One region of the Pseudomonas hamedanensis genome, then DNA from elsewhere that is predicted to be linked to it. Evidence: predicted binding sites of a transcription regulator. Region 1 holds the regulator's gene; the other holds the start of a gene.
The links. Region 1 encodes FliA, which starts transcription of late flagellar genes. Its sites were predicted from a motif close to CTAAAGTTTNNNNNNNNNNNGCCGNTAA; they were not measured.
Positions count from the first base shown of each region.

Region 2: HU739_RS23250 (flagellar protein MotY) is a predicted target of FliA. The motif match lies at 10,395-10,422, and genes of this name have one in related genera.

Region 1 is NZ_CP077091.1:2,271,251-2,287,579, forward strand. Features, by position in the region: gene HU739_RS09745 (hypothetical protein) at 1-507, shown strand, start outside; gene HU739_RS09750 (hypothetical protein) at 596-2,239, opposite strand; gene HU739_RS09755 (hypothetical protein) at 2,295-3,893, opposite strand; gene HU739_RS09760 (DUF2802 domain-containing protein) at 4,151-4,546, opposite strand; gene HU739_RS09765 (chemotaxis protein CheW) at 4,548-5,033, opposite strand; gene HU739_RS09770 (CheW domain-containing protein) at 5,124-6,083, opposite strand; gene HU739_RS09775 (ParA family protein) at 6,189-6,977, opposite strand; gene motD (flagellar motor protein MotD) at 7,021-7,911, opposite strand; gene HU739_RS09785 (flagellar motor protein) at 7,924-8,664, opposite strand; gene HU739_RS09790 (protein-glutamate methylesterase/protein-glutamine glutaminase) at 8,664-9,800, opposite strand; gene HU739_RS09795 (chemotaxis protein CheA) at 9,850-12,108, opposite strand; gene HU739_RS09800 (protein phosphatase CheZ) at 12,147-12,935, opposite strand; gene HU739_RS09805 (chemotaxis response regulator CheY) at 12,954-13,325, opposite strand; gene fliA (RNA polymerase sigma factor FliA) at 13,493-14,233, opposite strand; gene fleN (flagellar synthesis regulator FleN) at 14,230-15,060, opposite strand; gene flhF (flagellar biosynthesis protein FlhF) at 15,177-16,329, opposite strand, start outside.
Region 2 is NZ_CP077091.1:5,319,546-5,335,874, reverse strand. Features, by position in the region: gene ybaK (Cys-tRNA(Pro) deacylase) at 1-137, shown strand, start outside; gene HU739_RS23305 (PhzF family phenazine biosynthesis protein) at 232-1,014, shown strand; gene HU739_RS23300 (ABC transporter ATP-binding protein) at 1,132-2,241, opposite strand; gene argF (ornithine carbamoyltransferase) at 2,238-3,158, opposite strand; gene HU739_RS23290 (hypothetical protein) at 3,562-3,852, shown strand; gene HU739_RS23285 (molybdopterin oxidoreductase family protein) at 3,987-6,092, shown strand; gene grxD (Grx4 family monothiol glutaredoxin) at 6,190-6,531, shown strand; gene bfr (bacterioferritin) at 6,729-7,202, opposite strand; gene HU739_RS23270 (bacterioferritin-associated ferredoxin) at 7,403-7,621, opposite strand; gene HU739_RS23265 (peroxiredoxin) at 7,934-8,536, shown strand; gene rnt (ribonuclease T) at 8,611-9,285, opposite strand; gene pyrC (dihydroorotase) at 9,282-10,328, opposite strand; gene HU739_RS23250 (flagellar protein MotY) at 10,489-11,403, shown strand; gene HU739_RS23245 (argininosuccinate synthase) at 11,533-12,750, shown strand; gene HU739_RS23240 (hypothetical protein) at 12,877-13,593, opposite strand; gene HU739_RS23235 (response regulator transcription factor) at 14,066-14,692, shown strand; gene HU739_RS23230 (PA3496 family putative envelope integrity protein) at 14,782-14,964, opposite strand; gene nth (endonuclease III) at 15,070-15,708, opposite strand; gene HU739_RS23220 (Rnf-Nqr domain containing protein) at 15,705-16,286, opposite strand; gene HU739_RS23215 (RnfABCDGE type electron transport complex subunit G) at 16,283-16,329, opposite strand, start outside.

The sequences.
Region 1 (16,329 bases):
GCTGATAGACACACTGTGCGTGTACGCAGCGCAACAGGCCGCTACACATATAACACTGAGACATTGACCGTCGGCACGTCCACCTACTTGAGTTTTCGAATTCCTCGACTCGAAGTCATCGATGCAATTGGTAGCGTTATGACCTGCAACTATAGCGTCCGCACGCTCGCTGGTGCACCGCTGATCATTTCCAAATCGTTGTCATTGCATATTGACCCACAGGATTTTGACCTCAGCGAACCAAGGCTTGCAGCAGACAGAAAAAACGTGACAGTCAAATTTCTTAACATGACCCGCGGCTACACCGTCAGAGTCAGATGGCACGGCGTGGTGGTACATGACACTGAAACCCAGCCGATTCTTAACGATTCTTCGATGAGCTTTGCCATCCCCCCCATATGGATTACGGAAAACCTCGGAAAAACCGTAGTGATAAACTACAGCCTTCATCAGTCTGGCTCGAATGACAACTTGATGTTTTCGCGACTGTTGCGTATCGCGCTTTGAATGAGCCACGCGGCTATAAATGGCACAGAATGCAAAAGCGCTTGCAGGCTGTGCCGCTATTCTCGCAGAACACAAAAAACAGCTTCAGTCACCGCCTTATCAGCGCCACCACTTGATCACTCTCGTGATAACTGAACGCCGAAATCGTATCGGGAGCCAGGTCCACTCTGATAACCGGAAGTACCTCGCCCGTCACATTGAAATAATCCTGCTGCATGTACTTTGCCCCCGTCACACCCGAACCACCGTCCTGACGCAGAAGATAGAAGAATGCGTAAAGCGGTAACTGCTTTGGAATATCTTGGGGCCACAGGGAGAGAATTACTTCATTATGTTGCGCCCTCTCATCATCCGGCGACTCAAAATTAGCTCGGGCTTCAAGACTACTAGCAAACTGCTCAACAGCTGAAGTAAATCCACACTGATGCTTTGCTCGATTTAGATTCGACCCGGCCACCGAGTAAAAATGGGTTTTCCACTGACCCATAGTGTTAACACCTTCCTCTGGACAAGAGCGACTGCTCGTAGGATAAGACTCGTGTGGGCCGCAACCTCCTAAACCGTTTCGGTACCAACTGACACCATCGATGGGAAACGAGCACAGAAGGCTAATCGGATACGTCCCCAGTCGCTCAGCCGTTGCAAAATCCTTGAAAATAAACCCATGAAGATCTCCCCAAGCCAAGGTAGTAATCCCTAGGTCCTTACGCAGAAAGGAAAATGGAACGCCTTCTTTTTGAACTGCGGTGGGGCTGGGATTCCAGGAATGGTAGGAAGGCTTCGCACCGGTCGTACGGACAATGACACCGCTGCAATAATAGGCTGGCTTGCCGCTACAATTGTATGAAAAATTGTTATATCTACTATTCAGTCTTTCAGCGACCAATTGGCCGAACCGTTGCTCGCTTGCGTCATAAATAAATATGTCGCCGTTAGCTGCGAGCATATTGATTTTTACAACAGGCACAAACAAAGAGGTCTCGAGATAATAATCACGCTGAAACTTTTGGGCATCCACCAGTTTGGCGGGTGTCGCAGCATCATAAAACACCGCCTCGACAGGGAGTTTCTCAGGCTTGTTTTCATCCCAGGTCTCAATCAAGACCTCAGTGGGTTTCGCCGTCCAGGTGGCATCCACCCTATTATGGGCTTCAAGACTGGCCTTGAATTGAGTGGCGACCCTGGTACTTAACGAACATTGATTTTTTGGCAGTGAGCTGTGCTCCTGAAAGTTTTTCAACCAGGCCGCAGCTGTAACAGCGGGAACTGCCAACTTTGCGCAGTTCGCCAGATCCACATCTGCTTCCCCGACCTTGGGTGCAAATCCACAGCCATGATCTGCCCGGTCATCCAGTGATTCGGTGGGAAAGGGAAAGATACATCGCAGGTTGACTGCTTTATCTTCGGCCAGCGCCGAAATCTGGTCCTTGAGGATGAAACCGCTTTTCCTGTTGCCGTTCAATGTCGTACTGCCTACATCAGAACGTATATATGTGAACGCTACCGAACCCAGCGTCGTCGCCTTTGAACCATAATCCCAGAACTTGAAATAAGTGCTGTAGTCCACTGCTCGCAACAGGATCCCGGAACAATGGAATGCAGGGGCCCCATTCGAACATTGGGCGACATTGCTATTGAATCTGGCGTTCAAATCCGTCACCAATGCCTGACCGGACATGGCATGCGAAAGGTCGGCCACCCAACAAAGCAGAGCAAACAGTAAGACTTTCATTTCAATCCACCTATTCATTCGACGTCTCATTTATCGCGCCCACCGCGTGCCCCCGTTATTTTGCCACCACCTGATCCGCCTCGTGAAAACTAAAAACAAAAACACCCGCATTAATAGTTACTCGAATTACAGGAAGATAATCTCCTGCCTGCTCGAAATAATCCTGCTGCATAAATTTAGCGCCAACAAGCCCGCCAGAGTTTTCCACATAGAAAAACGCATCCAAAGGCAACTTCCTGGGAATACCTGCAGGCCAGACAGCCAAAATCACCTCATTAGGCTGAGTAAGGTCAGCCGCATAATCAAAATTATCACGCGCTTTCAGGAATATTGAGAACTGCTCTTTTTCCGGACCGAGCGAGCACTGGTACCAGCCTCTATAATAATGTGAGTGGTAATGCTCTTTCCATTCAGCAAGCGTCTTTACGCCTATTTCAAGACAAGACTCCCCCGCCTCCGGGTATTTTTCATAGTGCCCGCACGACATTACCCTTCGTTCAGTTGCAGCATCTCTGGGAAACGAACAGCGAACCGGCGTAGGGTATGAACCGGCCTTGTAAGCTAAGTCGAGCGCCTTGAAGATGAACCCTACAACCTCACCATTGTAGAGTCTGGTCATTTTTATATCTTGGCGCAGGTATGAGAACGCCACACCGTTGAGAGCAATCGAAGTAGGACTTGGATCCCAAGCGTGATAATTGGTGGTAGCTTTAGTTGTGCGTATCAATACCCCGCTGCAAAAAAAAGCTGCCTTGCCATCGCACGCCTCAGTAATATTTGAATAACGTATATTCAACTGTTCCGCGACCAATTGACCGAGCCGCTGTTCGTTCGAGTTATAACTGAATACAACCCCGTTAGCGGCACGTCTATCAAACTTTACAACAGGAACAAACAAAGACGTCTCATGATAATAATCCCGCTGAAACTTTTGGGCATCCACCAGTTTGGCAGGTGTCGAAGCATCATAAAACACCGCCTCGACAGGGAGTTTCTCAGGCATTTTTTCATCCCAGGTCTCAACCAAGACCTCGGTAGGTTTCGCCGTCCAGGTGGCATCAATCATATTGTGGGCTTCTAGACCGGCCTTGAATTGAGTGGCGACTCTGGTACTTAACGAACATTGGTTTTTTGGCAGGGAGCTGTGTTCCTGAAAATTTTTCAACCAGGCCGCAGTTGTAACAGCCGGAACTGCCAACTTTGCGCAGTTCGCCAGATCCACATCTGCTTCCCCGACCTTGGGTGCAAATCCACAGCCATGATCTGCCCGGTCATCCAGTGATTCGGTGGGAAAGGGAAAGATACATCGCAGGTTGACTGCTTTATCTTCGGCCAGCGCCGAAATCTGATCCTTGAGGATGAAACCGCTTTTCCTGTTGCTGTTCAATGTCATACTGCCGACATCAGAACGTATATAAGTAAATGCAACCGAGCCAAGCGCTGTAGCCTTTGAACCATACTCCCAGAACTTGAAATAAGCACTGTAGTCCACTGCTCGCAAAAGTATCCCGGAACAATGGTACGCGGGCGCGCCGTTCGAACATTGGGCGACATTGCTATTAAACCTGGCGTTCAAATCCGTCACCAATGCCTGGCCGGACATGGCATGAACAGCAGTGGAAAAACCTATTATCAAAAAGAGAAAATATTTCATCTTCATACTTCGCCGAAAGGGAATCCAGCTCAAGTATGTTAGGTACATTTGATCGTTATCTACTGTCAGATCTGACAGTCCCGACGAATGGTTTTTACGCGTAAAGCAAAAGATCGCAGCCTTCGGCAGCTCCTACAGGGAAACGCGAATCCCGAGGTAGGAGCTGCCGAAGGCTGCGATCTCTTGATCTTGATCATGCTTGCCATTTGAAGCTTGAAGCTTGAAGCTTGAAGCTTGAAGCTTGAAGCTTGAAGCTCCTAGCTGCCTTTGTGCAACTTGCGCATCAACTCCGCCTCAGCCTGGGTCAACCCGCACGACTGAGTCAGTTCATCGACGCTTGCGCCCATGCCCACCAGTTTTGCCGCCTGGGCGAATGACAGGGTCGACGGGTCGCGCTGTTCCAGCGCAACGATTTTGTCCGGCAACGGACTGACCACCGCACGCAGCTCGTGCAGGGCTTCGCCCATGCGCACATTACCGTTCTGGTAATCGTCGACACGCTTGGCCAGTTCCTTGATGCGCTGATCGCGCAGCGCATCGCCCTGGGCCTGCTGCGCAGCGATCACTCGCTGCGCCTTGATGTACGACACGAACATCGCCAGCGTGCCTGCCCAGAACAGGAACAGGACAATGACTGCAACCTCGAGAATCAAATCAGATGCTCTCCAGTTCCGACCACTCTTCTTCGCTCATCATCTTGTCCAGTTCGACCAGAATCAGCAGCTCGTTGTTCTTGTTGCACACGCCCTGGATGAACTTGGCCGATTCTTCATTACCGACGTTCGGTGCGGTTTCGATTTCCGACTGACGCAGGTAAACCACTTCGGCCACGCTGTCGACCATGATCCCGACGACCTGCTTATCGGCTTCGATGATGACGATACGGGTGTTGTCGCTGATCTCGCCGCTGTTCAGGCCGAAGCGCTGACGGGTGTCGATCACGGTGACCACGTTACCGCGCAAGTTGATGATGCCCAGCACGTAGCTCGGCGCACCCGGCACCGGCGCGATCTCGGTGTAGCGCAGCACTTCCTGCACGCGCATCACGTTGATGCCGTAGGTTTCGTTATCCAGTTTGAAGGTCACCCATTGCAGGATCGGATCTTCAGAACCTTTTGCATTCGACGCCTGACTACTCATACCCTGACCCCTCGAAAAAACCGCTCTGAGCGGTGTGTGTTCTGTGTGGTGGCACTTAAAAATGCCATCGCCTGATTGTTATGTCGGCTGCTATGTCGGTTTATGTAGCGGCTTGTTGCCGCCCAGGTGCTTTGCCCCGCCGCTGGCGATCAACTCGGCCAGTGCGGCGACATCAAGCAATGCACACATGTGCTCAATCACGGTGCCGGCGAGCCATGGCCGCTGCCCCCGATGACTTCTCCATTTGATTTCATTCGGATCCAGACGCAACGAGCGGCTGACCTGATGCACCGCCAGACCCCACTCGTAACCTTGTACCGAAATCACGTATTGCAGGCCCTGACGGAAGTCATCGCGGTAACGATCGGGCATGACCCAGCGCGCCGTGTCCAGAACCTTCAGGTTGCCGGCCTGGCTCGGCAGAATCCCGAGGAACCACTCTGGCTGACCGAACAACGGCGTCAGCTCGTGGCCGGCCAGCGAATAGATCGAACCCAGGCACACCAGCGGCACGGCCAGGGTCAGCCCGGCGACGTCGAACAGCAGGCATTCGAAAGCTTCGGCAGCCCAGGCCGGACGGCCATCGGTTTCCACCGGTGGCGGCGGGTTGTTCGGTGGCAAGTGCACTTCGACCAGCGGCGGGACCAGAACCTGGGGTTCCGCTACTTGCGGTTCTGGTTCTGGTTCTGGTTCTGGCTCTGGTTCCGGCACGTTCAACAATTGCGTTTGCAGCAGCGGTGCCAGAGTCGACAGCGGCGCGCGCGGCTCATCAATCAGTGCAACCGGGGCCTTGGTCACAGCCATCGGGAGGGGCGCGGCAGCCGGACTGACGGTTTTCTGCGCGTCACGGGCCTGCTCTTCCAGCACGGCGGCCTGGAACTCGTCCATGGCCTCGGTGCTTTCGGCGATTACGGGCTGCGCCTCCTGCACGACTTGCGGCGGCGACTCGACCGCCAACGGCAGCGCTTCAGGCACGTCCTGCAGCAGGTCTTCCAGATAAGACTGCAAGGCCTGTTGCGGGCGTGAAGTGAGTTTGACTGGGCGGTTCATCGGTCAATGGCGCCAGACAGGGGAACCGCGTTGTCCGCTTCGCGAGCAGGCTCGCTCCCACAGGGTTTGTGCAACGGGCAGATAGGCGATCGGATCGACATCATCTCAAGCCACCTGCGGGACAAGCTGCTGCGCGAGCAGGTGCTTGAGCAGCGCGCGATAGGCCAGCACGCCACGGCTCTTGCCGTCGAATTGCGAAGGCGTGACACCGGCACGGCTGGCGTCGCGCAGACGGGTGTCGACCGGGATGTAGCCGTGCCAGATGTCGTCAGGGAATTTATCGCGCAACACCCGCAAGGTGCCCATCGAGGCCTGGGTGCGGCGATCGAACAGGGTCGGCACGATACTGAATGGCAAGGCCTGTTTGCGCGAGCGGTTGATCATCGCCAGGGTGTTGACCATGCGTTCCAGGCCTTTGACGGCCAGGTGTTCGGTCTGCACCGGGATCACCAGTTGCTGGCTCGCGGCCAGGGCGTTGACCATCAGCACGCCGAGCAACGGCGGGCTGTCGATGATCGCGTAATCGAAGTCCTGCCACAGCTGCGCCAGACTCTTGGCGATCACCAGACCCAGGCCGCTCTGCCCCGGCGACTGCCGCTCAAGGGTGGCCAGTGCAGTGCTCGATGGCAGCAGGGAAATGCGTTCGTCGCTGGTCGACAACAGCAACTGCCCCGGCAGGCCTTGCGGCACGCTGCCCTTGTGCAGAAACAGGTCGTAGTTGCTGTGTTCCAGGCTGTCGGGGTCGTAGCCGAAATAGCTGGTCATCGAGCCGTGCGGGTCGAGATCGACCACAACCACGCGCTTGCCCGCCTCCGCCAGCAACCCGGCTAAAGCGATGGAAGAGGTGGTTTTACCGACCCCACCCTTTTGATTGGCGACTGCCCAGACTCTCATTCGGTTCTTTCCTCCCGGCCGATATGCTCGACCGAGACATGGCTCAGCGTGTTAATGCGGGTGACGGAGAATTGACGGCACTCTCGCGTCCCGGCGTCTTGACCGGGGTCGGTGCAGTTTGTGTGCCAGCACGCTTCAACGCGGCGTCCGGTTGCGCATTGGCGGTTCCGGTGCCAGTGAGGCTGCGGCGCACGTCGAGATTACGCGACACCACCAGCACCACGCGACGGTTCTTCGCCCGGCCTTCAACCGTGGCGTTATTCGCCACTGGCTGGAATTCGCCGTAGCCCACCGACGCCAGTCGACCAGGATTGACGCCCTGCATCGCCAGCATGCGCACGATGCTTGCCGAACGCGCCGAGGATAGCTCCCAGTTGGTCGGGTACTGCGCGGTGCGGATCGGCTGATCGTCCGTGAAGCCTTCGACGTGGATCGGGTTGTCGAACGGTTTCAAAATCGCCGCGACCTTGTCGATGATGCTGAAGGCGATGTCGCTCGGCATGGCGTCGCCGCTGCCGAACAACAGGCTGGAGTTGAGTTCGATCTCGACCCACAACTCGTTGCCACGCACGGTCATCTGGTTGGAGCTGATCAAGTCGCCGAATGCAGCACTGATGTCGTCAGCGATGCTTTTCAGCGGATCGCTGGCGCCGGCGATCCCGGCGTCGACTTGCTCGGCATCCTTGACCAACGGCTTGGCCGGGGTCACGGTTTTCGGCCGTTCTTCGCCAATCGGGATCGGCTTGAGCGCGCGATCGGAGTCGGTAAACACGCCGATCAGCGCTTCGGAAATGACTTTGTACTTGCCTTCGTTGATCGACGAAATCGAGTACATCACCACGAAGAACGCGAACAGCAAGGTGATGAAATCCGCGTAGGACACGAGCCAGCGCTCGTGATTGACGTGTTCTTCCTGGTGACGACGACGAGCCATGAGGTTATTCCCTTAGTCCATGAAGCCTTGCAGCTTCAACTCAATGGAACGAGGGTTTTCACCTTCGGCGATCGACAGAATTCCTTCCAGCAACATTTCGCGATAACGCGACTGCCGCAACGCGATGGACTTGAGCTTGGCCGCCACCGGCAACAGGATCAGGTTGGCACTGGCCACGCCGTAAATGGTCGCGACGAAGGCCACGGCAATGCCGCTGCCCAATTGCGACGGATCGGCGAGGTTGCCCATCACGTGAATCAGGCCCATCACCGCACCGATGATGCCGATGGTCGGCGCGTAGCCGCCCATGCTTTCGAAGACTTTGGCCGCTTCGATGTCGCGGGCTTCCTGGGTGTAGAAATCCACTTCGAGAATGCTGCGGATCGCTTCCGGCTCGGCGCCATCAACCAGCAATTGCAGGCCCTTGCGCGAGTAGCTGTCGGGCTCGGCATCGGCCACCCCTTCCAGACCGAGCAAACCTTCCTTGCGCGCCGTCAGACTCCAATTGACCACGCGGTCGATGCCGCCGGCCAGGTCCACACGCGGCGGGAAGAAGATCCAGGCGAGAATCTGCATGGCGCGCTTGAACGCGCTCATTGGCGATTGCAGCAGCGCGGCGCCGACGGTGCCGCCGATCACGATCAGCGCCGCCGGGCCGTTGGCCAGCGCGCCGAGGTGACCGCCTTCCAGGTAGTTGCCGCCGATGATGGCGACGAACGCCATGATGATGCCGATGAGGCTTAGAACATCCATCAGAGACACGCCTCGACAATGTGCTTGCCGATATCGTCGAGGCTGTACACCGCGTCGGCGAGATCGGCTTTAACGATGGCCATCGGCATGCCGTAGATCACGCAACTGGCTTCATCCTGCGCCCACACCGCGCTGCCGCCCTGCTTGAGCAGACGCGCGCCTTCGCGGCCGTCGGCGCCCATACCGGTCAGCACCACCGCCAGAACCTTGTCGCCGTAGGATTTCGCCGCCGAACCGAAAGTGATGTCCACGCATGGCTTGTAATTCAGACGCTCGTCACCCGGCAGGATTTTCACCGCGCCACGGCCGTCGATCATCATCTGCTTGCCACCCGGCGCCAGCAGCGCCAGGCCCGGACGCAGAATGTCGCCGTCCTCGGCTTCCTTGACGCTGATGCGGCAGAGCTTGTCGAGGCGCTCGGCGAAAGCCTTGGTGAACGCCGCCGGCATGTGCTGGATCAGCACGATCGGCGCCGGGAAGTTGGCCGGCAATTGCGTCAGTACGCGTTGCAGCGCGACCGGGCCGCCGGTTGATGTACCGATGGCAACCAGTTTGTAGGCTTTGCGTTTTGGTGCTGACGACGAAGCGCTGGCAGCCGAGGCACGCGCCGGAGCTGGCGCCGGTGCCGAACGTGCCGGAACAGGGTTGCTGTGGCTGCTGTAGCTCGGTGCTGTCGGCGCGGACGTCGGTGCTGGCGCGGCGGCAGGTGCCGGGGCGCTGTAGGCACTGAAACGACGGTTGCTGCGTGAGATGCTGTGGACTTTCTCGCACAGCAATTGCTTGACCTTCTCGGGGTTGCGCGAGATGTCTTCGAAATTCTTCGGCAGGAAATCCACCGCGCCGGCGTCCAGCGCATCGAGGGTGACTCGGGCGCCTTCGTGGGTCAGCGAGGAGAACATCAACACCGGGGTCGGGCAGCGCTGCATGATGTGCCGCACCGCCGTGATGCCGTCCATCATCGGCATCTCGTAGTCCATGGTGATCACGTCCGGCTTGAGCGCCAGGGCCTGATCGATCGCCTCTTTACCGTTGGTTGCGGTGCCGACCACCTGGATGCTCGGATCCGCTGAAAGAATTTCCGAGACGCGGCGGCGGAAAAAACCCGAATCGTCCACCACCAGGACTTTGACTGCCATAAACACTCCATTAGGTGCGGCGCGGCGTTATCGCCGCACGGCCCCGGATTCAAATACGCTTTGTGGCGTAACGCTTGAGCATGCTTGGAACATCGAGAATCAACGCAATGCGGCCGTCACCGGTAATGGTGGCGCCGGACATGCCCGGAGTCCCCTGGAGCATCTTGCCCAATGGCTTGATGACCACTTCTTCCTGGCCGACCAGTTGATCGACGACGAAGCCGATCCGCTGAGTGCCCACCGAAAGGATCACCACATGGCCTTCACGCTGCTCTTCGTGAGCGGCGGAGCTGACCAGCCAGCGCTTGAGGTAGAACAATGGCAGCGCCTTGTCGCGCACAATCACCACTTCCTGACCGTCGACAACGTTGGTGGTCGACAGGTCGAGGTGGAAGATTTCGTTGACGTTGACCAGCGGGAACGCGAACGCCTGATTGCCGAGCATGACCATCAGCGTCGGCATGATCGCCAGGGTCAGCGGCACCTTGATGACGATCTTCGAGCCCTGGCCCTTGGTCGAGTAGATGTTGATCGAACCGTTGAGCTGGGAAATCTTGGTCTTCACCACGTCCATGCCGACACCACGGCCGGACACGTCGGAGATCTCGGTCTTGGTGGAGAAACCCGGGGCGAAAATCAGGTTGTAGCACTCGGTATCGCTCAGGCGATCGGCCGCGTCCTTGTCCATCACGCCGCGTTTTACCGCGATTGAACGCAGCACGTTCGGGTCCATGCCTTTGCCGTCGTCGGAGATCGACAGCAGAATATGGTCGCCTTCCTGCTCGGCCGCCAGCACCACACGACCGCCACGGGCCTTGCCCGACGCTTCGCGTTCTTCCGGCGACTCGATGCCGTGGTCGACGGCGTTGCGCACCAAGTGGACCAGCGGGTCGGCCAGGGCCTCGACAAGGTTTTTGTCGAGGTCGGTTTCTTCACCGACCAGCTCCAGGTTGATCTCTTTTTTCAGCTGACGCGCGAGGTCGCGAACCAGACGCGGGAAGCGCCCAAAGACCTTCTTGATTGGCTGCATCCGCGTCTTCATCACGGCGGTCTGCAGGTCAGCGGTGACCACGTCGAGGTTCGACACGGCTTTGGACATGGCTTCGTCGCCGCTGTTGAGGCCCAGGCGCACCAGACGGTTACGCACCAGTACCAGCTCGCCGACCATGTTCATGATTTCGTCGAGACGCGCGGTATCGACGCGCACGGTGGTTTCGGCTTCGCTGGCCGGTTTTTCCGGCGGCGGTGTCGCAGGAGCACGGGCCGGAGCCGGGGCAGCAGCGGCCGGCTTCGGCGCTTCGGCCTTCGGCTCAGGCTTGGCGGCAGGTTTTGGCACAGCAGCGGCAGCAGCCGGTGCTTTGGCAGCCGGCGCGGCGACGGTCGACGCGGAGCCGGCAGTCGCAGCCGCGGCGTCAAACTTGCCTTTGCCGTGTAATTCGTCGAGCAGCGATTCGAATTCGTGATCGCTGATCAGATCGCTGCCGGCAGCCGCGGCTTTCGGTGCGGCAGGCGCAGGCGCCGAGGCAATCGCCGATTCCAGCGCGTCGACGGCGAAGTTGCCCTTGCCGTGCAACTGATCGAGCAGTGCTTCGAATTCGTCATCGGTGATGTCCGAGCTGTCGCCCTTGGCAGGTGCTGCCGGAGCCGCCGCCGGGGCCACCGCATCGACGGCGAACTGGCCTTTGCCGTGCAGTTGATCAAGCAGCGATTCGAACTCGGCATCGGTGATCTCATCGCTGGCCGCTTGCGCAGCAACCGGCGCAACAACAGCCGCCGGTGCCTCGGCCTGGGCCTTGACGGCATTTAGCGAGTCCAGCAGTTGTTCGAATTCGTTGTCGGTGATGTCGCCCGAGTCGCCTTCGACGACCAGTTCTTCGATCATCTCGGCCACCGGCGAAGCCGGGGCTTCATCGGCCGTTTGCGGCTCGGCCAGACGTGCCAGCGCGGCCAACAATTCTGGCGTTGCGGCAGTAATCGGTGCGCGCTCACGGACTTCGCTGAACATGCTGTTCACCGCGTCCAGTGCTTCGAGTACAACGTCCATCAGTTCTGCATCAACGCGACGCTCACCCTTGCGCAGGATGTCGAACACGTTTTCGGCGATGTGACAGCACTCCACCAGCTCATTGAGCTGAAGGAAGCCGGCGCCCCCTTTTACAGTGTGGAAACCGCGAAAAATTGCATTGAGCAGATCTGCATCATCCGGACGGCTTTCCAGCTCGACCAGTTGTTCGGACAGTTGCTCAAGAATCTCGCCGGCCTCAACCAGGAAATCCTGAAGGATCTCTTCATCGGCGCCGAAGCTCATTAATGGGGTGCTCCTAACAGGTCTAAAAACCTAAAACATCAAAATCCAAGACTGGATAGCAAATCGTCCACATCGTCCTGACCGGACACAACGTCTTCTCGTTTATCGGCATGAATCTGCGGACCTTCACCCTGCGAGAGATGTTTTTGTGGATCTTTTTCGGCGAGCATTGCGGCGCGGTCATGTTCGATGCCCGCAAAGCGGTCAACCTGACTGGCCATGAGCACGAGTTTGAGCAGATTGCTTTCGACTTCGGTGACCAGTTGGGTCACGCGCTTGATCACCTGACCGGTGAGGTCCTGGTAATCCTGGGCCAGCAGGATGTCGTTGAGATTGCTCGACACCGCACGGTTGTCCGTGCTGCTGCGTGACAGAAAACCGTCGACCCGGCGCGCCAGTTCGCGGAACTCTTCAGCCCCGACCTCGCGACGCATGAAGCGCCCCCAATCGGCACTCAACGTCTGCGCTTCATCCGCCAGACTGTTGACCACCGGCGTGGCGCTTTCCACCAGATCCATGGTGCGGTTGGCCGCGGCCTCCGTCAGTTTGACCACGTAGCCCAGGCGTTCGGTGGCGTCGGTGATTTGCGACACTTCCTCGGCCTGCGGCATGTGCGGATCAATCTGGAAATTGACGATCGCACTGTGCAGTTCACGTGTGAGCTTGCCCACTTCCTGATACAGGCCGCGGTCACGGGTCTGATTGAGCTCATGGATCAGTTGCACCGCGTCGCCGAACCTGCCTTTTTCAAGGCTTTCGACCAGTTCGACCGCGTGTTTTTTCAGGGTCGATTCAAAATCGCCCTGTGAAGATTCGTTATGCTCCATAGCTCCCCCGCGCATTCATCAGCCGATGCGTTCGAAAATCTTCTCGATTTTGTCTTTCAGCGCCTGAGCCGTGAAAGGTTTGACCACGTAACCGTTCACGCCGGCCTGAGCGGCCTCGATGATCTGCTCGCGCTTGGCTTCAGCAGTCACCATCAACACGGGGAGATGCTTGAGTTTTTCATCGGCACGCACGTGACGCAGCAGGTCGATACCGGTCATGCCCGGCATGTTCCAGTCCGTTACCAGAAAGTCGATGCTGCCGCTGTTGAGCACCGGAATGGCGGTGGTGCCATCGTCGGCCTCGACGGTGTTGGTGAACCCAAGATCGCGCAGCAGGTTCTTGATGATCCGCCGCATCGTTGAGAAGTCATCAACGATGAGGATTTTCATGTCTTTGTTCAATTCGACCTCCAAGCAGTCTTAAACGCGCCCAGCACCTGGACGCGCCACTTCAATCAATCGGCGTAGCACTCGAAGTTTGTCTGGAACACAACGGATCGAGACCGGCGCCGCTCATCACCGCACCAGCCTCGTTTCGCAGTGTCCCCACACTGCCTTCAGCGCGCTCGCCACTCCCCTAAACGCCCCCGCAAACGGGCCGCGCACTGGCTGTGTAACTGGCTGACCCGCGATTCACTGACGCCAAGGACTTCACCGATCTCCTTGAGGTTCAGCTCTTCGTCGTAGTACAGCGCCAACACCAGTCGCTCACGCTCCGGCAAATTGGCAATCGCGTCCGCCAGCGCCGCCTGGAAGCGTTCATCTTCCAGATCGCGTGACGGCTCCATATGAGCACTGGCGCCATCCTCATGCAGCCCTTCGTGTTCGCCGTCCTGCAAGAGGTCGTCGAAACTGAACAGGCGGCTGCCCAAGGTGTCATTCAAAATCCCGTAATAATCGTCGAGACTCAATTGGAGTTCGGCCGCAACCTCGTGATCTTTAGCATCACGGCCGGTTTTAGCTTCAATTGAGCGAATCGCGTCGCTGACCATACGGGTATTGCGGTGAACCGAGCGTGGCGCCCAGTCCCCTTTGCGCACTTCGTCGAGCATCGCGCCGCGGATTCGAATGCCCGCGTACGTTTCGAAACTGGCGCCCTTGCTGGCGTCGTATTTGGTCGAGACTTCAAGCAGGCCGATCATCCCGGCCTGGATCAGGTCTTCCACCTGAACACTGGCCGGCAATCGCGCCAGCAAGTGGTAGGCGATGCGTTTGACCAGTGGCGCGTAACGCTCGATCAACTCGTACTGCGCGTCACGCGCCGACTTCTTGTACAGATTCATGCCACTGGCGGTCATAACACGGGCCCTGCGGTTTGCTGCACGAGGCGCTCGACGAAAAATTCGAGGTGGCCTCGCGGGTTGGCCGGCAACGGCCAGGTGTCGACTTTCTGCGCAATCGCCTTGAAAGCCAGGGCGCACTTGGAACGCGGAAACGCTTCATAGACCGCACGCTGCTTCTGCACGGCCTTGCGCACGCTTTCGTCATAAGGTACGGCGCCGACGTATTGTAGGGCGACGTCAAGGAAGCGGTCCGTGACCTTGGTCAACTTGGCGAACAGGTTGCGCCCTTCCTGCGGGCTCTGCGCCATGTTGGCCAGGACGCGGAAGCGGTTCATGCCGTAATCGCGGTTGAGTAATTTGATCAGTGCGTAGGCGTCGGTGATCGAGGTCGGCTCGTCGCAGACCACCAGCAACACTTCCTGGGCGGCGCGGACGAAACTGACGACCGAGTCACCGATACCGGCTGCGGTGTCGATCACCAGCACGTCGAGATTGTCGCCAATGTCGCTGAACGCCTGAATCAGGCCGGCATGTTGCGCCGGGCTCAGGTGCACCATGCTCTGGGTGCCGGAAGCGGCCGGCACGATGCGGATCCCGCCCGGGCCCTGCAACAGCACGTCGCGCAGTTCGCAACGGCCTTCGATCACATCGGCCAGCGTGCGCTTGGGTGTCAGCCCCAGCAGGACGTCGACGTTCGCCAGGCCCAGGTCGGCGTCCAGCAGCATGACCCGACGGCCAAGCTCTGCCAGCGCCAGCGACAAGTTCACTGACACGTTAGTCTTGCCGACGCCACCTTTGCCGCCGGTCACCGCGATCACCTGTACGGGATGCATGCTGCCCATGTTATTTCTTTACCTTGTCTTGCATAGACGGAGGCCACATTACTGGCTGCGCGTTCCCGATCGGAACAATGCGTGGCAGACCATCGATGTAGGTACAAAAACTGTTCATGATTACCTCAGCCAACCTGCTTGGTCGGGCTGTGATAGATATCAGCGAACATGTCAGCCATGGCTTCTTCGCTGGGTTCTTCCTGCATTTGCACGCTGACGGCACGGCTGACCAATTGATGACGGCGCGGCAGATGCAGATCATCCGGAATCCGTGGGCCATCGGTCAGGTACGCGACCGGCAATTCATGACTGATCGCCAGGCTCAACACTTCACCAAGACTGGCCGTTTCATCCAGTTTAGTCAGAATGCAGCCGGCCAGCCCGCAACGCTTGTAGCTGTGATAAGCGGCCGTTAGAACCTGTTTCTGGCTGGTGGTTGCCAATACCAGATAATTTTTTGAGCGAATACCACGCCCGGCCAGGCTCTCAAGCTGCATGCGCAACGCCGGATCACTGGCTTGCAGACCTGCAGTATCGATCAAAACCACGCGTTTGCGCAGCAATGGATCCAAAGCCTGAACCAGCGACTGACCCGGATCGACGTGGGTCACCGGTACATTGAGAATGCGGCCGAGGGTTTTCAGTTGTTCCTGCGCACCGATACGGAAGCTGTCCATGCTCACCAGCGCGACGTTCTGCGCGCCGTACTTGAGCACGTAGCGTGCGGCGAGTTTGGCCAGCGTGGTGGTCTTGCCCATGCCGGCAGGGCCGACCATCGCAATCACCCCGCCCTCTTCCAGCGGCTCGACTTCCGGCACGGCAATCATCCGTGCCAGGTGCGCCAGCAGCATGCGCCAGGCCTGACGCGGTTCTTCGATATCGGTGATCATTGCCAGCAAGTCGCGGGACAACGGACCGGACAGACCGATGCGTTGCAAGCGGCGATACAGATTGGCCTGGGCCGGACGGCTGCCTTGCAGCTGATTCCAGGCCAGCGTGCCGAGCTGCACTTCCATCAACTCGCGCAGGCTGTTCAATTCGAAACGCATCGAATCCAGCGCACGAGGATCAACCCCGGCGGAGGCTTGCGCAGGCGCCGGAGCAGGACGCGCCGGTGCGGCGTAGGTCGGCTCGCTCAACGGCTCGGCAGCGGTCAGCGGCAGGCCCGCCGTCAAAGGCAGCCCGGCGAACAACTGACGATTGGTGTTGCCGTCGGCTTCGCCGCGCATGCTCAATTCGGCCTGGGCGGTGACGATGCGCGACTGGGTCTTGCGCAAC
Region 2 (16,329 bases), 3.0 Mb from region 1:
CCTTCATCGATACCTCGGCCCAGGCGTTTGCGACTATTTATGTCAGCGCCGGTCGACGCGGACTGGAAGTCGAACTGGCGCCTGCGATACTTGCGCAACACACCCAGGCGATATTTGCCGACATCGGCCGCGCATAGCCTCGCGCTGTATGCAGAAAATTCGCCGGTTCTGTCACTGGCGCTGAGGTCGCAGTCGCTGCAAGCTTGCGCCAACTCACTCAGGGAGAAAGTCATGCAGCTTGCGTTTCATCAGGTCGACGCGTTCAGCGATCGGCCGTTCAGCGGCAATCCGGCGATGGTTTATCGGCTCGAGGCATGGCTGGCGGATGAGTTGATGCAGAAGATCGCCGCCGAACACAACCTCGCGGAAACGGCGTTTCTGGTGCGTGAGGGCCAAGCCTGGCATATCCGCTGGTTTACCCCGACCACTGAAGTACCGTTGTGTGGGCACGCCACGTTGGCCAGCGCATTTGTGCTGTTCGACATCTATAAGGAAAGCGCCGAGCGCATCGACTTCACCTGCAAGTCCGGCCCGTTGAGTGTCAGCCGCGAAGGCGATCGGCTGTGGCTGGATTTCCCGACGATCGTGCCTTCGGAGATCGGCGTGACGCTGGACGTTGAGCGGGCGCTCGGCGTGGAGGCGGTTGACGTACTCGGTTCCAACGAATTGTTCGTGGTGCTGGACTCGGAGCAGGCCGTGCTCGATTGCAAGCCGGACATGGCGGCGCTGGCGAAACTGCCGTGGCTGGGCGCGATCGTCACCGCGCGCGGGAATCAGCACGACTTCGTCTCGCGCTATTTCGCCCCGGCCATCGGCATCGATGAAGACCCGGTGACCGGGTCGACCCACTGCAGCCTGATTCCGTATTGGGCCAAACGGCTGGGCAAGTCGAACCTGACCGCATGCCAGCGCTCGGCGCGGGGCGGGGAGTTATTCTGTCGGCTGGAGGGTGAGCGGGTGAAGATCGGCGGGAATGCGACGCTGGTGGCCAGCGGCACCCTTCACCTGAGTTGACCGCCATCCATTGTAGGAGTGAGCCTGCTCGCGATAGCGGTTTATCGGTCAACATCTTCGGCGACTGATAGACCGCTATCGCGAGCAGGCTCACTCCTACAGGGGTATGGTGTTTGATCAGAGGCTGGTGCTGAACCGGCGCACGCCGTTCTCAACCACCGGAATCTGCGCCGCGGTGCTGCCGGAGGCCTGGAACAGCACCAGATGATCAGCCGCTACACGAATCCCCACCTCAGCCCCGACCAGATGATCGGCATGGCTCGGGAAGATCGATTCCAGCTGTGCCCCGGTCGGCAATTGCAGGCGATACAACGTTGCCGCACCGAGGAACGTCTTGCCGACAATCTGCGCTTTCAAGGCACTGTCCGGTGCATAAACGATGTCATCCGGACGCAACAGCACATCCACCGCACCGCCAATCGGCCAGGTGTAAGCGCGATTGCCGCGCAGTTCACCCAGTTCCGTCTGCACCGATTCCGGGCTGGCGAGCTGGCCGCGAATGAAATAGCCCTGGCCGATGAAACTGGCGACATAAGGCGTCGCCGGTTCGTGGTAGAGGTTGTACGGCGTGTCCCATTGCTCCAGCCGACCTTCCTTGAACACGCCAACGTGATCGCTGACGGCGAAGGCTTCTTCTTGATCGTGGGTGACCAAGATCGCACTGGTGCCCCGGGACTTGAGAATGTCGCGCACTTCATGGCTGAGCTTGCGTCGCAGTTCGCCATCGAGGTTGGAAAACGGCTCGTCGAGCAGCAGCAGTTGCGGTTCTGGCGCCAGAGCACGGGCGAGGGCGACGCGCTGTTGCTGGCCGCCGGACAATTCGTGCGGGAAGCGTTTGCCAAGGTTTTTCAGGTTGACCAGTTCGAGCAGCTCTTCTGTGACGCGCGTCTTGTCGGGATGCTTGCGGATACCGAAGGCAATGTTGTCCGCGACACTCAGGTGCGGGAACAGCGCGTAGTCCTGAAACACCATGCCGATGCGACGCTTCTCCGGCGCCAGGGTAAACCCGGCGCTGGACAGCGTCTCGCCGCCGAGGGTGATCTCACCTTCGTGCACCGGTTCGAAACCGGCGATGGCGCGCAGGGTGGTGGTTTTGCCGCAGCCGGACGAACCGAGCAGGCAACCGATGTCACCGGCGTTGAGGTGCAGATTGAGGTTCTGCACCACACGTTGATCTTGATAGCCGCAAGCGAGGTTGCGCAGGTTCAGCAGTAATTCATGGCTCATGCGTGGTGATATGCCGGTTCGACGAGGAACTCGAGCAGGGCCTTCTGTGCGTGGAGACGGTTTTCTGCCTGATCCCAGGCGACGGAGCGCGGGTCATCGAGCAGGTCGAGGCTGATTTCTTCGCCGCGGTGCGCCGGCAGGCAATGCATGAACAGCACGTCCTCGGCAGCGAGGTCGAGTAGCGCACGGTTGACCTGGAACGGCGCGAACAGCTTGAGGCGTTTGGCAGTTTCCTCTTCCTGGCCCATCGAAGTCCAGACATCGGTGCTAACCAGATGCGCACCGCGCACCGCGTCTTGCGGGTCACGGACGATGCTCACGCGATCGCCGGCCCTGGCGACGAACTCGGGGTTGGGCTCGTAGCCTTCAGGACAGGCAACGCGTAACTGGAAGTCGAACTGGATCGCCGCTTCTATATAGCTGTTGCACATGTTGTTGCCGTCACCGATCCACGCCACGGTCTTGCCCTGAATCGAGCCACGGTGTTCAAGGAAGGTCTGCATGTCGGCCAGCAACTGGCACGGGTGCAGGTCGTCGGACAGTCCGTTGATCACCGGCACGCGCGAGTTGGCCGCGAATTCGGTCAGGGTGCTGTGGGCGAAGGTGCGGATCATCACCGCATCGAGCATGCTCGACATGACGATGGCACAGTCGCTGATCGGCTCGCCACGGCCCAGTTGGGTGTCGCGCGGGGACAGGAAGATCGCCTGGCCGCCGAGCTGGATCATGCCGGCCTCGAAGGAGATCCGGGTACGGGTCGAGGATTTTTCGAAGATCATCCCCAGCACGCGGTTTTTCAGAGGCTCGAACAGTACGCCGCGGTTACGCAGGTCCTTGAGCTCAACGCCTCGACGGATCACGCTGACCAGCTCTTCGGGCGTGCAATCCATCAGGGAGAGAAAGTGCCTTGCGCTCATCATTGACTACCTTTTTGCTACAAACCGCAGATGCTCAAAGCCTTGTTTAACGGAACAACGGGCGAGACCTGCGGCGTAAGCCGCACGGGGCGACGAAATAGGGGAAGGCGCGATATTGACACTAAATGTCGCGTTACGCCAATAGGCTACGGTGTTTGCAGGATTCGCAGGGCGCAGTGCCGTGGCACTTGCGCAAATGAAGCCGGATTCAGTAAAGCAGCGAGCCTCTTTGTACACTGGCCCCGCCGGGCTTGGCAATGCGCCGCGGCGGCGACGGTGTGGCCTTGGTCGGTTTACGGCCACGGCGCCGTGTATTCGCTTGGTCGGATGTTCAGATTGAAACATTTGCTAAAGCAAAGTGCTGGGTTATAAATGACTTTCGAGCGACGCAGGAAGCCTCCGCATGGAATCGAAAGAACAACTGTTAATGGAACTGCTGGGCCATACGGCTCGCTCTCTGACCCATCTCACCGCGTCGGTCACCTCGATGTCGTTCGAGTTGCTGCGCAGTGAAGATGAAGTGGTCAAGTCGGCCGGGCGGCACATGATCGACCGCATGGCGACGATCAGCGCCGGGCTTGATGAGCATTGGCGGTTGATCGGCGAACTCACCGGCGTACACGTCGCCCACGAGCAGATCGAAACCATTCAGGAAATCCAGCTGGCCGCGCCACCCCAGTTGCCGCCCAACTGATCGCGCCGGTTTATCGGTGCACCTGATAGCCGTCGATTCACAAGACGAACGTCGCTGGCGCGGGATCCGCGCACGGGCCATAGTTTTGTTCCCGCGGGTGCGATTGCCCGCCCAGAACAAGACAGAGACTGGCCATGACCAAGACTCTTCATCACCGTGCGTGTCACCTGTGCGAAGCCATTTGCGGGCTGACCATCGAAACCACAGAAACCGATGGCAACGTCGCGATCACCTCGATCAAGGGCGATGCCCTCGACACCTTCAGCCGTGGCCACATCTGCCCAAAGGCCGTGGCCCTGCAAGACATCCAGAATGATCCGGACCGCCTGCGCCAGCCCATGCGCCGGGTCGGAAGCGAGTGGTTGCCGATCGAATGGGACGAAGCGTTTGCGCTGGTGGCAGAGAAACTGGCGGCGATTCAAGAGCGTCATGGACAAAACGCGGTGGCGGTCTATCAGGGCAACCCGAGTGTGCACAACTATGGGCTGATGACCCACAGCAACTATTTCCTTGGCCTGTTGAAGACGCGCAATCGTTACTCGGCGACTTCGGTCGATCAATTGCCGCACCACTTAAGCAGCTATTTGATGTACGGCCATGGCCTGTTGCTGCCGATTCCGGACATCGACCACACCGATTTCATGCTGATCCTCGGCGGCAATCCTCTGGCTTCCAACGGCAGCATCATGACCGTGCCGGACGTAGAGAAACGTCTCAAGGCGATTCAGGCGCGCGGCGGCAAAGTGGTAGTGGTCGATCCGCGCCGTAGTGAAACTGCAGCGATGGCTGATCAGCACGTGTTTGTTCGCCCCGGTGGCGATGCAGCGCTGTTGTTCGGGATGCTCAACACGCTGTTCAGCGAAGGGCTGGCCCGCGACAGTCACTTGCCGGTCGATGGGCTGGACGATGTGCGCAGCGCCGTGGCGTCATTCACCGCCGAGGCCATGAGCCCGCTGTGCGCGGTGCCTGCCGGGCAGATCCGCCAACTGGCCCGGGATTTCGCTGCCGCGCCGACGGCCGTCTGCTACGGACGCATGGGCGTCTCGACCCAAGCCTTCGGCACCCTGTGCCATTGGGTCGTGCAGTTGATCAACCTGGTCACCGGCAACCTCGACCGTGTTGGCGGCGCCCTCTGCACCGAGCCAGCGGTGGATCTGGTGGCCTCGACCTCGGGCGGGCATTTCAACAAGTGGCAAAGCCGTGTATCGGGGCGGCCAGAGTACGGCGGCGAGTTGCCGGTGTCGGCGCTGGCCGAAGAAATGCTCACCGCCGGCGACGGGCAGATTCGTGCGCTGGTCACTGTAGCCGGCAATCCGGTGCTGTCGACGCCCAACGGTCGGCAACTGGAGCAGGCGCTGGATGGCCTCGACTTCATGGTCAGCATCGATCTGTACATCAACGAAACCACGCGTTATGCCGATCTGATCCTGCCGTCGACCTCGGCGCTGGAGAACGATCACTACGACACCACGTTCAATCTGTTCGCGGTGCGCAATGTCACGCGTTTCAATCGTGCGATCCTTGTCAAACCCGAAGGCGCGCTTCACGACTGGGAAATCTTCGTCGGGCTGGCCAAGGCGTTTGCCGAGCGGACCGGCAAGGAACTGAAGCCAACAACGCCGCCGGCGAAGATGATCGACATGGGTTTGCGCATGGGCCGCTACGGCGATGCGTCCGAACAGAAACTGTCGTTGGCGACGCTGTTCGATCATCCGCACGGCATCGACCTTGGCGCACTGAAACCGAATCTGGCCACACGCCTGAAAACGCCGAATCAGCGTGTTCAGGCTGCACCGCCGGAAATCCTCGCCGACCTCGCACGCTTTGCAGCATTGCAGGCGCCGGCAGCCGATGAGCTGTTGATGATCGGTCGCCGCCATGTGCGCAGCAACAATTCCTGGATGCACAACTTTCACCGGTTGGTGAAGGGCAAGCCGCGTCATCAGTTGCTGATGCACCCCGATGATCTGGCCAGCCGGGGGCTTGCCGATGGGCAGCGCGTTCGGGTGAGCTCGCGGGTCGGGCAGATTGAAGTGGAGGTGCTCGCCAGTCTCGACATGATGAAAGGCGTGGTCAGCTTGCCGCACGGTTGGGGCCATGCACGGCCAGGCGTGCAGATGGCGATCGCCAGCAGTCAGCCGGGGTCGAGTGCCAATGACCTGACCGATGAATGCCAGCTCGACGAACTGTCGGGCAACGCTGCATTGAACGGCGTGCCGGTGACGGTGGCGGCGGCTTGAGGATGTCTGTCGGGGAGACCGAGCAGGGCGCTCGGGATTCCGTTACAATGCGCCACCGTGCCGACCCATGAGTCGGAAAGTTCAGCCGAGGTGCTCCATGGATATCATCGAAACGATTAAAGAGCAGATTGCCAACAACACCATTCTGCTTTACATGAAAGGCTCGCCGAATGCCCCGCAATGCGGCTTCTCCGCGAAAGCTGCACAGGCTGTGATGGCCTGTGGCGAAAAGTTCGCTTACGTGGACATCCTGCAGAACCCGGAAATCCGCGCCAACCTGCCAAAGTACGCCAACTGGCCGACTTTCCCGCAACTGTGGGTCGGCGGTGAACTGATCGGCGGCAGCGACATCATGACCGAGATGGCTGCTGACGGTTCGCTGCAAAGCACCATCAAGGCAGCTGTCGAAGCGGCTGCGACGAACAAGTCCGAAGCCTGATTCGCCTCCCTGTAGGAGTGAGCCTGCTCGCGATAGCGGTGTGTCAGTCAATATTCAATAACTGACAGAACGCTATCGCGAGCAGGCTCACTCCTACAGGGATTGTGGTGTTGCTTGAATTGCACCAGCCAATAAAAAGCCCCGCTCCTCGAAAGAGGGCGGGGCTTTTTAGTGTCTCGGATCTGGCAAATGTCAGATCACTCTTCGCCCATCTGCGACTGAAGGTAGTTTTCCAGGCCAATCTTGTCGATCAGGCCCAGTTGGGTTTCCAGCCAGTCGATGTGTTCTTCCTCGGACTCGAGAATGTCCTCAAGCAGTTCACGGCTACCGAAGTCGCCGACGGATTCGCAATGTGCGATCGCCACTTTCAGATCAGCGTGGCCGGTCTTCTCGATACGCAGGTCGCACTCGAGCATTTCGCGGGTGTGCTCGCCGATATGCAGCTTGCCCAGATCCTGCACGTTCGGCAGGCCTTCGAGGAAAAGGATGCGCTTGATGAGCTTGTCCGCGTGCTTCATCTCGTCGATGGATTCTTTGTACTCATGCTTGCCGAGCTTGTTCAGGCCCCAATCTTCATACATGCGCGCATGCAGAAAGTATTGATTGATCGCGACCAGCTCATTGGCAAGGATCTTGTTGAGATGCTGGATGACTGTAATGTCGCCTTTCATGATCGGAGTCCTGCCCTGTAATAACCGTATATAGAGCAGAGTTTGAGCTTCGTGTTTATAAGTGTCAAACCTAAGTTATTGAATAATAAATGAAAATTAATCGGAATAAGAATGTTTGTGTTCCGCGTCTAGCGTCTAAGCAATTGATTTTCAGGCATAAAAAAACCGGACATAAGTCCGGTTCTTGGAAAATGGGGGATTTACGCGGCAGTAAATTCTACCGGGTAGGGGATCGCGGCCTGGGCGGTTTGCAGCTTGGTCAGGGTTTCGCGCACCACTTCCTTGGCAAGGCAGGCGCATTTGCCACACTGGCTGGCGACGCCGGTGGCCTGGCGAACTTCTTTGTAGCTGCAGCAACCTTCATAGATCGCTTCGCGGATCTGTCCGTCGGTGACGCCAGTGCAGAGGCAAACATACATAAGTAAGAACCGTCGCTGGTTGTGACTCAATTGCGATGGATCTTAATGTTAACGAGAATGATTGTCAAAGTGCTTTCTGAATGCTTCCCACGCTAAATGGCCTGAGGCTGACGAACGGTAATGGTTCGCCGTTTGTCTTGCGCATAAATGCCGGGTGATGAGCCAGACCGGGAAAAACCGTTGAGGACAGCGCAAATACGCAGTGTATGATGTTGGTCCCTTGCGAAGAGGGTTCGTGTCACAGGGCTGTCGCCTGAGGGTGACAGGCTGGCCCGGACCCTGAACTTCAAGTCTTTACACCAGGAGATATCAATGAGCGTACTCGTAGGCAAACAAGCCCCTGACTTCACCGTCCCGGCCGTACTCGGCAATGGCGAGATCGTTGACAGCTTCACCCTGTCGTCGGCCATCAAAGGCAAATACGGCCTGGTGTTCTTCTACCCGCTGGACTTCACCTTCGTCTGCCCGTCCGAGCTGATCGCTCTGGACAACCGCATGGAAGACTTCAAGGCACGCAACGTTGAAGTGATCGCCGTGTCGATCGACTCGCACTTCACCCACAACGCGTGGCGCAACACCCCTGTGAACAATGGCGGCATCGGCCAGGTGAAATACACCATGGCTGCCGACATGAAGCACGACATCGCCAAGGCGTACGACGTTGAATCCGAAGGCGGCGTAGCGTTCCGTGGCGCCTTCCTGATCGACGACAAAGGCGTGGTTCGCTCGCAGATCATCAACGACCTGCCACTGGGCCGTAACATGGAAGAGCTGATCCGTCTGGTCGACGCGCTGCAATTCCACGAAGAGCACGGCGAAGTCTGCCCTGCCAACTGGAAAAAAGGCGACAAAGGCATGGACGCTTCGCCAGAAGGCGTTGCCAAGTACCTGACCGAGAACGCTGCCGGCCTGTAAGGCGCAACGTCGAGGCACAAAAAAACCGGCTCAGTGAGCCGGTTTTTTTACGCGCGGGATTTGTCCGACCTCGTTCAGTCGTCGAAATCTTCCCAGCCGCCCATCTGCTTCCAGCGGTTGACGATGCCGCAGAACAGCTCAGCGGTTTTCTCGGTGTCGTAACGCGCCGAGTGCGCCTCACGACCGTCAAAATCGATGCCGGCGGCCTGACAGGCTTTCGCCAGCACGGTTTGCCCATAGGCCAGACCGGCGAGCGTCGCGGTATCGAAACTGGAAAACGGGTGGAACGGGTTGCGCTTCATGTCCAGCCGCGCAACCGCCGCGTTAAGGAAGCCCAGGTCGAAACTGCTGTTGTGCCCGACCAGAATCGCACGCTTGCAGCCGTTGGCCTTCAACGCCTTGCGAATGCCGCGGAAAATATCGGTCAGCGCGGTTTCTTCACTGACGGCCATGCGCAGCGGGTGATCGAGCTTGATGCCGGTAAATTCCAGAGCCGCCGCTTCAACGTTGGCGCCTTCGAATGGCTCGACACGGAAGAAATAGGTGTGGTCTGGATAAACGAAACCCTTTTCATCCATGGCGACGGTGGTTGCGGCAATTTCCAGCAAGGCATCGGTGGCCGCGTTGAAACCACCGGTTTCTACGTCGACGACCACCGGCAGGTAACCACGGAAACGTGCTGCCATGGGATGACGCGGGCCGCCGCCACTCTGACCGTCCAGTTCGTCGTCGAAATGGTCTTCACTCACGCGTGTTCCTCCAGCAGGCGCCAGCGCAGTTTTTCACCGGCGCGCAGCGGGATAACGGTCAGCTCGCCAAACGGCAGGCTGGTCGGGGCGGTCCATTCGTCACGAACCAGGGTGATGCGATCGGTGTTCGCCGGCAGGCCGTAAAAGCGCGGGCCGTTGAGACTGGCGAAGGCTTCGAGCTTGTCCAGCGCATTACGCTGTTCGAACGCTTCGGCATACAACTCGATGGCAGCATAGGCGGTGTAGCAGCCGGCGCAGCCGCAAGCGGCTTCCTTGGCGTGCTGCGCGTGCGGTGCCGAGTCGGTGCCGAGGAAAAACTTTGCGCTGCCGCTGGTGGCGGCGTCGAGCAGGGCTTCCTGGTGCGTATTGCGCTTGAGAATCGGCAGGCAGTAGAAGTGCGGCCGAATTCCGCCTACCAGCATGTGGTTGCGGTTGTAGAGCAGATGATGTGCGGTGATGGTCGCGCCGACATTGGCCGATGCCTCGTTGACGAACTGCACGGCGTCGCCAGTGGTGATGTGTTCGAACACCACTTTCAGCGTCGGGAAGCGCTCGACGACACGGCGCATGTGCTCATCGATAAAGATTTTTTCGCGGTCGAAGACGTCGACATCGCCGCGCGTGACTTCGCCGTGGATCAACAGCGGCATGCCGACTTCGGCCATGGCCTCGAGCACCGCAAAGATCTTGTCGATGCTGGTGACACCGGAATCGGAGTTGGTGGTCGCACCGGCCGGGTACAGCTTGGCGGCGTGCACGAAACCGCTGGCCTTGGCTTCACGAATTTCTTCGGGCTGGGTGCGGTCGGTGAGGTACAGCACCATCAGCGGCTCAAAGCGACTGCCGGCCGGGCGGGCAGCGAGAATGCGCTGACGGTAGCCGTCGGCTTCAGCGGCGTTGCGCACCGGCGGTACCAGGTTGGGCATGATGATGGCGCGACCGAAGGTGCGCGCAACATCGGCAACGGTATTGGTCAACACGGCACCATCGCGAAGATGAATGTGCCAGTCGTCGGGACGCAGCAGGGTCAGGCGGTCGGACATGAGGGGATTCCAGGCGGGTCAAACTGAGGCGAATGCTACCGGAAAAGACTCTTGCAGGCACTCGCTATCAAGTTTTGCCGCCAGCGTCCGATATCCCGAAGGTATGCCGTAAACATTGTGTGAATCGGTGTTTGTGTTTCACAAGCCAATGGAGCCTCCCGTGCGCCAGCGTTATTTAGCCCTGCTCAGTGTGTTTGCCAGCCTTCCCGCGATGGCGCTGACGTACCAGACTCGTCTGGAGAGCATTGAGTGGACGGTCGCCGGCGACAAGTTCGAATGCCGTCTGACCCAGCCGATCACTGATTTCGGCTCGGGCGAATTCGTGCGCAAGGCCGGCGAGCAGGCGATCTTTCGTCTCAACGCTTACAACGCCATGCTCGGCGGCGGGTCGGCAACGCTGCTGGCTGCCGCTGCACCGTGGCAGCCGGGGCGCGGCGACATCAATCTGGGCAGCGTCAGGCTGGGCAGTGGCAACGTACTGTTCAACAGCTCGCAATCGCAGGCCGGCGGCTTGATCAGTGGATTGCTGGATGGTCGCAGTCCGGTAGTGCGCCGCGCGTCTGGCGATGGCCGTGTTTCGGAAGTACGTCTGCTTCCGGTCAAATTCAGCAAAGCGTTCAACGATTACCAGACCTGTGTGGCGAAGTTGCTGCCGCAGAATTTTGATCAGATCAAGCAATCGCAGATCGGTTTTCCCGGCGAAGGCGTTGACCTGGACCCGGCCGCCAAGGCCAAGCTGCAAGTCATGCTCGACTATATGAAGGCCGACCCGACGGTCAATCACATCGAACTCGACGGCCATTCCGACAACAGCGGCAATCGGTTGACCAATCGTGAGTTGTCGCGCCGCCGGGCGCTGGCGGTGGTCGATTTCTTCAAGGCCAACGGCATCCAGGAATCACAGATCACCGTGCGCTTCCATGGCGAGCAATACCCCATTGTGCCGAACACCAATAAGGCCAATCGCGCGAAGAACCGTCGGGTCAATGTCAAACTGGCGCGCGTGGCACCGACAACGGCCCCGGTTCCTGCACCGCAAGCGAGCACGCCGGCCAGCACCGCAGCGACTTCCTGACTCGCCAGTCATCGTCGCGCTCTCGAAACATTCTGTCGCTTTGTCGTCTTAAGCTGTCGCGCCTCTGTAAATTATCGCGTTTGAGCGGTAGACTCCCCGGCTTTCCGTAGAACCCCGTGGAGTGATGGCATGGCGGACGTAAACAAGGTCGTTCTGGCGTATTCCGGCGGCCTGGACACTTCGGTGATCCTCAAGTGGCTGCAGGATACTTATAACTGTGAAGTGGTGACCTTCACCGCTGATCTCGGTCAAGGCGAAGAGGTCGAGCCGGCCCGCGCCAAGGCCCAGGCCATGGGCGTCAAAGAAATCTACATCGACGACCTGCGCGAAGAATTCGTGCGTGATTTCGTGTTCCCGATGTTCCGCGCCAACACCGTTTACGAAGGTGAGTACCTGCTGGGTACGTCCATCGCACGTCCGCTGATCGCCAAGCGCCTGATCGAAATCGCCAACGAAACCGGCGCCGACGCCATTTCCCATGGCGCCACCGGCAAGGGCAACGACCAGGTGCGTTTCGAACTGGGTGCCTACGCACTCAAGCCAGGCGTGAAAGTCATTGCGCCGTGGCGCGAGTGGGACCTGCTGTCGCGCGAGAAGCTGATGGACTACGCCGAGAAGCACGCGATCCCGATCGAACGCCACGGCAAGAAAAAATCCCCATACTCGATGGATGCCAACCTGCTGCACATCTCCTATGAAGGCGGCGTGCTGGAAGACACCTGGACCGAGCACGAAGAAGACATGTGGCGCTGGACCGTCTCCCCGGAGAAAGCTCCCGACACCCCGCAATACCTGGAACTGACCTACCGCAACGGCGACATCGTGGCGCTGGACGGCGTCGAAATGACCCCGGCCACCGTACTGGCGACGCTGAACAAGATCGGTGGCGAGCATGGCATCGGCCGTCTGGACATTGTCGAAAACCGTTACGTCGGCATGAAGTCCCGTGGCTGCTACGAAACCCCGGGCGGCACGATCATGCTGCGCGCTCACCGCGCCATCGAGTCGATCACTCTGGACCGCGAAGTCGCTCACCTCAAGGATGAGCTGATGCCGAAGTACGCCAGTCTGATCTACACCGGTTACTGGTGGAGCCCGGAGCGTCTGATGCTGCAACAGATGATTGACGCTTCGCAGGTCAACGTGAACGGCGTGGTGCGCCTGAAGCTGTATAAAGGCAACGTCATCGTGACCGGCCGCAAGTCCGACGATTCGCTGTTCGATGCCAATATCGCAACCTTCGAAGAAGACGGCGGTGCTTACAATCAGGCTGACGCAGCGGGCTTCATCAAGCTCAATGCGCTGCGCATGCGCATTGCTGCCAACAAGGGCCGCAAGCTGTTCTGAGTGACTCAGACTGACGCGCAATGAAAAAACGGCCGTGTCGCAAGACGAGGCCGTTTTTTTTACAAAATTTTTGATCGGGCCGCCATGGTGCAGGTTCTTTCAGCGATCGAGCGAGCGGGTAACGCTTCATTCCCGCCCCAGCAATGTCAGTGTTTGCGACGGCAAGTTATAAATAATGCAGAGGGGTGAGCCTTTCTTCGTGTGCTTGATGTGCCGCATTGCCTGCCGCATCCGCGAAACATCCGACGCCTGACTGGACAGAAACACGATGGCATGGGCAGTTTTTTTGTCGGTGTGTCGAATTTTATCCAGCAGGATGTCGACTTCTCTCGAAACATCAACCTCTCGCGCATCAATGATATGCAGATGGCTGACGGCGGCGGGCAGCCGGATATCGTGATGTAAGACCGGACTGCTGCCGGGAGCGAGGTTTGTCGGTGGATCAAGCGAGTTATGCGTTTCGTATGCTTCCTTGCATTGAGTGTTATCGGTTTTCGCGGGCACGATGCGGCTGGTTACTTTGAATGTACAGTGCCGGGCGGTCGGGAGGCCGATTGTAGATCCTTTGTTGTCGCGTTCATTGTTATCGATGGCCTTCAAGAAATTTTTGTCGTTGCAAAAGTCAGAAGGTGAATAGAGCGAGCGGTGGTTGAAGTTTAGAGTGATGAAGAACAGGAACAGCAAGTAAAAAGGGAAACTGATCAGAAACCAGACATAGATTGCACGGTCATGATGATCGAGGAACGGCAGGGATACCGCTGCTGATGTTTCCGATATGACCGCGAAGATGGCAATGACGGTCATGGGGTTGGTTATTTTGTTTTTAATTTTTAATGTGGTCATGTTTTGTTCTTGCTCTCGTAAAGTATGTATGTGCTGTCAATTTATTGCAGTTTGGTGTTCTTCCTGGGTATTTCTATTTATAGCAAAAGAACATATTTAAGTATCGGGCTGTTGTTTCAGGTTTTTTTAAAGTTTCGGCTGAACCAGTGTTCATGGGAAAGCGGGGGGCGGAGTTTCAGGGTGGCCGGTGGCGGTTGCGCCGCAGGCCAGCGGATTCGATAAGCCATGGCACCCGTGCAAGAGGTTTCAAAATCGCGTGCGGAAGTTGTTACGAATTGCAAGCGGATGTATTCCTTCGGTGTGAAGCGGGTACTGTCCGATAAACAAAGCGAATTTTTGTGGGAATTATCCTCAATCGGTGTAGGGAATGTCTCGCGATGTAAGTGCGTGTCAGACTTGGCATGCCATAGGTCAAGTGACTGGGATATTGTGCGTGTTCTAAAAAATCGAACCGCGAAAACTGGACCTGCCCATGAATAAAGTGCTGATCGTGGATGACCACCCCGTCATTCGGCTTGCAGTGCGTATGCTGATGGAACGGCATGGCTACGAAGTCATTGCAGAAACTGACAATGGTGTCGATGCCTTGCAGATTGCTCGCGAACAAATGCCGGATATTGTCATTCTGGATATAGGAATACCGAAACTTGATGGCTTGGAAGTTATTGCGCGTCTGACGTCCACCGCCATGCCTATTAAAGTCCTGGTTCTGACCTCGCAGGCGCCGGGACATTTTTCGATGCGCTGCATGCAATCAGGCGCGGCGGGATATGTCTGTAAACAGCAGGATCTGACTGAACTGCTTAGCGCCATCAAGGCGGTTCTCTCTGGCTACAGTTATTTTCCCAATCAGGCGCTGCATACCGTGCGTACCAGCTTGGGCAATGCCAGTGAAGCCGACATGGTCGATCGTCTTTCCGGACGGGAGATGATGGTGTTGCAACAGTTGGCGCGGGGTAAAACCAACAAGGAAATCGCCGACGGCATGTTTTTGAGTAACAAGACGGTGAGTACGTATAAAACCCGCTTGTTATTGAAGCTCAACGCCCGCTCGCTGGTTGATCTGATCGAACTTGCACAACGCAACGGACTTGTTTGAGTACGCGCATAGCTGACAGGGTCATGGGCCGATCGCATTCAGCTAGTCGTAGAAAGTAAAAAGCCTCCGGGTCGGGAGGCTTTTAAAACTCAGAGGTCAAAATCGTAATCGGCCAATTGCCGTTGCAATCGGCGCTCCTCCAGCAGGTTATCGATGGTGCGACGTTTGCTCAGGTTGGTTTTCGCCACCTCGACCGCTACAGGTTCCACGTCGTCCGCGTCCGCGACGACAAAATCTTCGTCTACATCCAATTGTTCTTTGTCGGTACTCATCGGCTAACTCCCGGCTAAGACTGCCTTTGGCGCCCCTTATATCGACAATACTGCGGCGGGTAAAAAAGATTTTTTCAATCGATGGGTGCAAAAACCTGATAACGCTCAATCGTCCGAGGTTTTGGCTTTGTATTCGCACAGATCCTCGATGCGGCAGCTGCCACACCGCGGTTTGCGCGCCAGGCAGACGTAACGACCGTGCAGGATCAGCCAGTGGTGGGAATCAAGCAGGAATTCTTTGGGTACAAACTTCATCAGTTTCTTTTCCACCTCGACCACATTCTTGCCCGGTGCAATGCCGGTGCGATTGCTGACGCGGAAAATGTGCGTGTCGACCGCCATGGTCAACTGGCGAAACGCGGTGTTGAGCACCACATTGGCGGTCTTGCGTCCTACGCCGGGCAGGGCTTCAAGTTCTTCGCGGGTCTGCGGGACTTCACTGTTGTGGCGCTCAACCAGCAAACGGCAGGTTTCAATGACGTTTTTTGCTTTGCTGTTATACAGGCCAATGGTCTTGATGTACTCGGACAAGCCTTCGACACCCAAGGCGTAGATCGCCGCGGGGGTATTGGCCACCGGGAACAGTTTTGCAGTGGCCTTGTTGACGCCCACGTCGGTTGATTGCGCCGAAAGAATCACCGCGATCAACAGTTCGAAAGGCGATGAGTAGGCCAGTTCGGTCTTCGGTTCGGGATTGTCTTCGTGCAGGCGGCGAAAGATCTCAAGACGTTTTGCGGCATTCATAGATGATGCTTTTCCTTGGTAACAGAGTGCGGGCGAGTCATCGCCTGACGGGCCGCCAACAACAGCCCCAACACTATAAAGGCGCCGGGAACCAGCGTGAACAGATGCAGCCCCTCGCTGAATACAACCAGGCCATGCCAGTGTTCAAACAAGCCCTGACCCAGACTGCCGCGTCCGATGACTTCACGCAGCCCGGCAAGCAGCAGCATCAGGCTGGCGAACAGACCGCAGCGTCTGCAGCGCACGGCCAGCGGATAGCGAAAGAAACCGCTGTGTTCCAGCACCACGCATTGCCAGGCGATCAACCCCGCATAGAGGGCCGAGGTCTGATACCAGGGCAGAAACCAGCGCTGCGCAATGATCTCGGCACAGCTGGTGATTGTGGCCGCGAGTACCACGCTTGCCAGCACTGCGCTTGCCTGCGTCAGGCGCGACCGCAAAGCCGACATGCACACGCCATAGCTGATGAGCACTGTAAAAAATAACAGGGTGGTCCCGAACGCCGCGCCCAGAGAGCCGGTAGCGCCGAGCAACGGCACCAGCATCAAGGCGCTTGCCGAGGTTGCCGCTGCGTTCATGTGCCGTTCTCCAGCAACGCCGACCGATGCGCGTCGAAGTAAC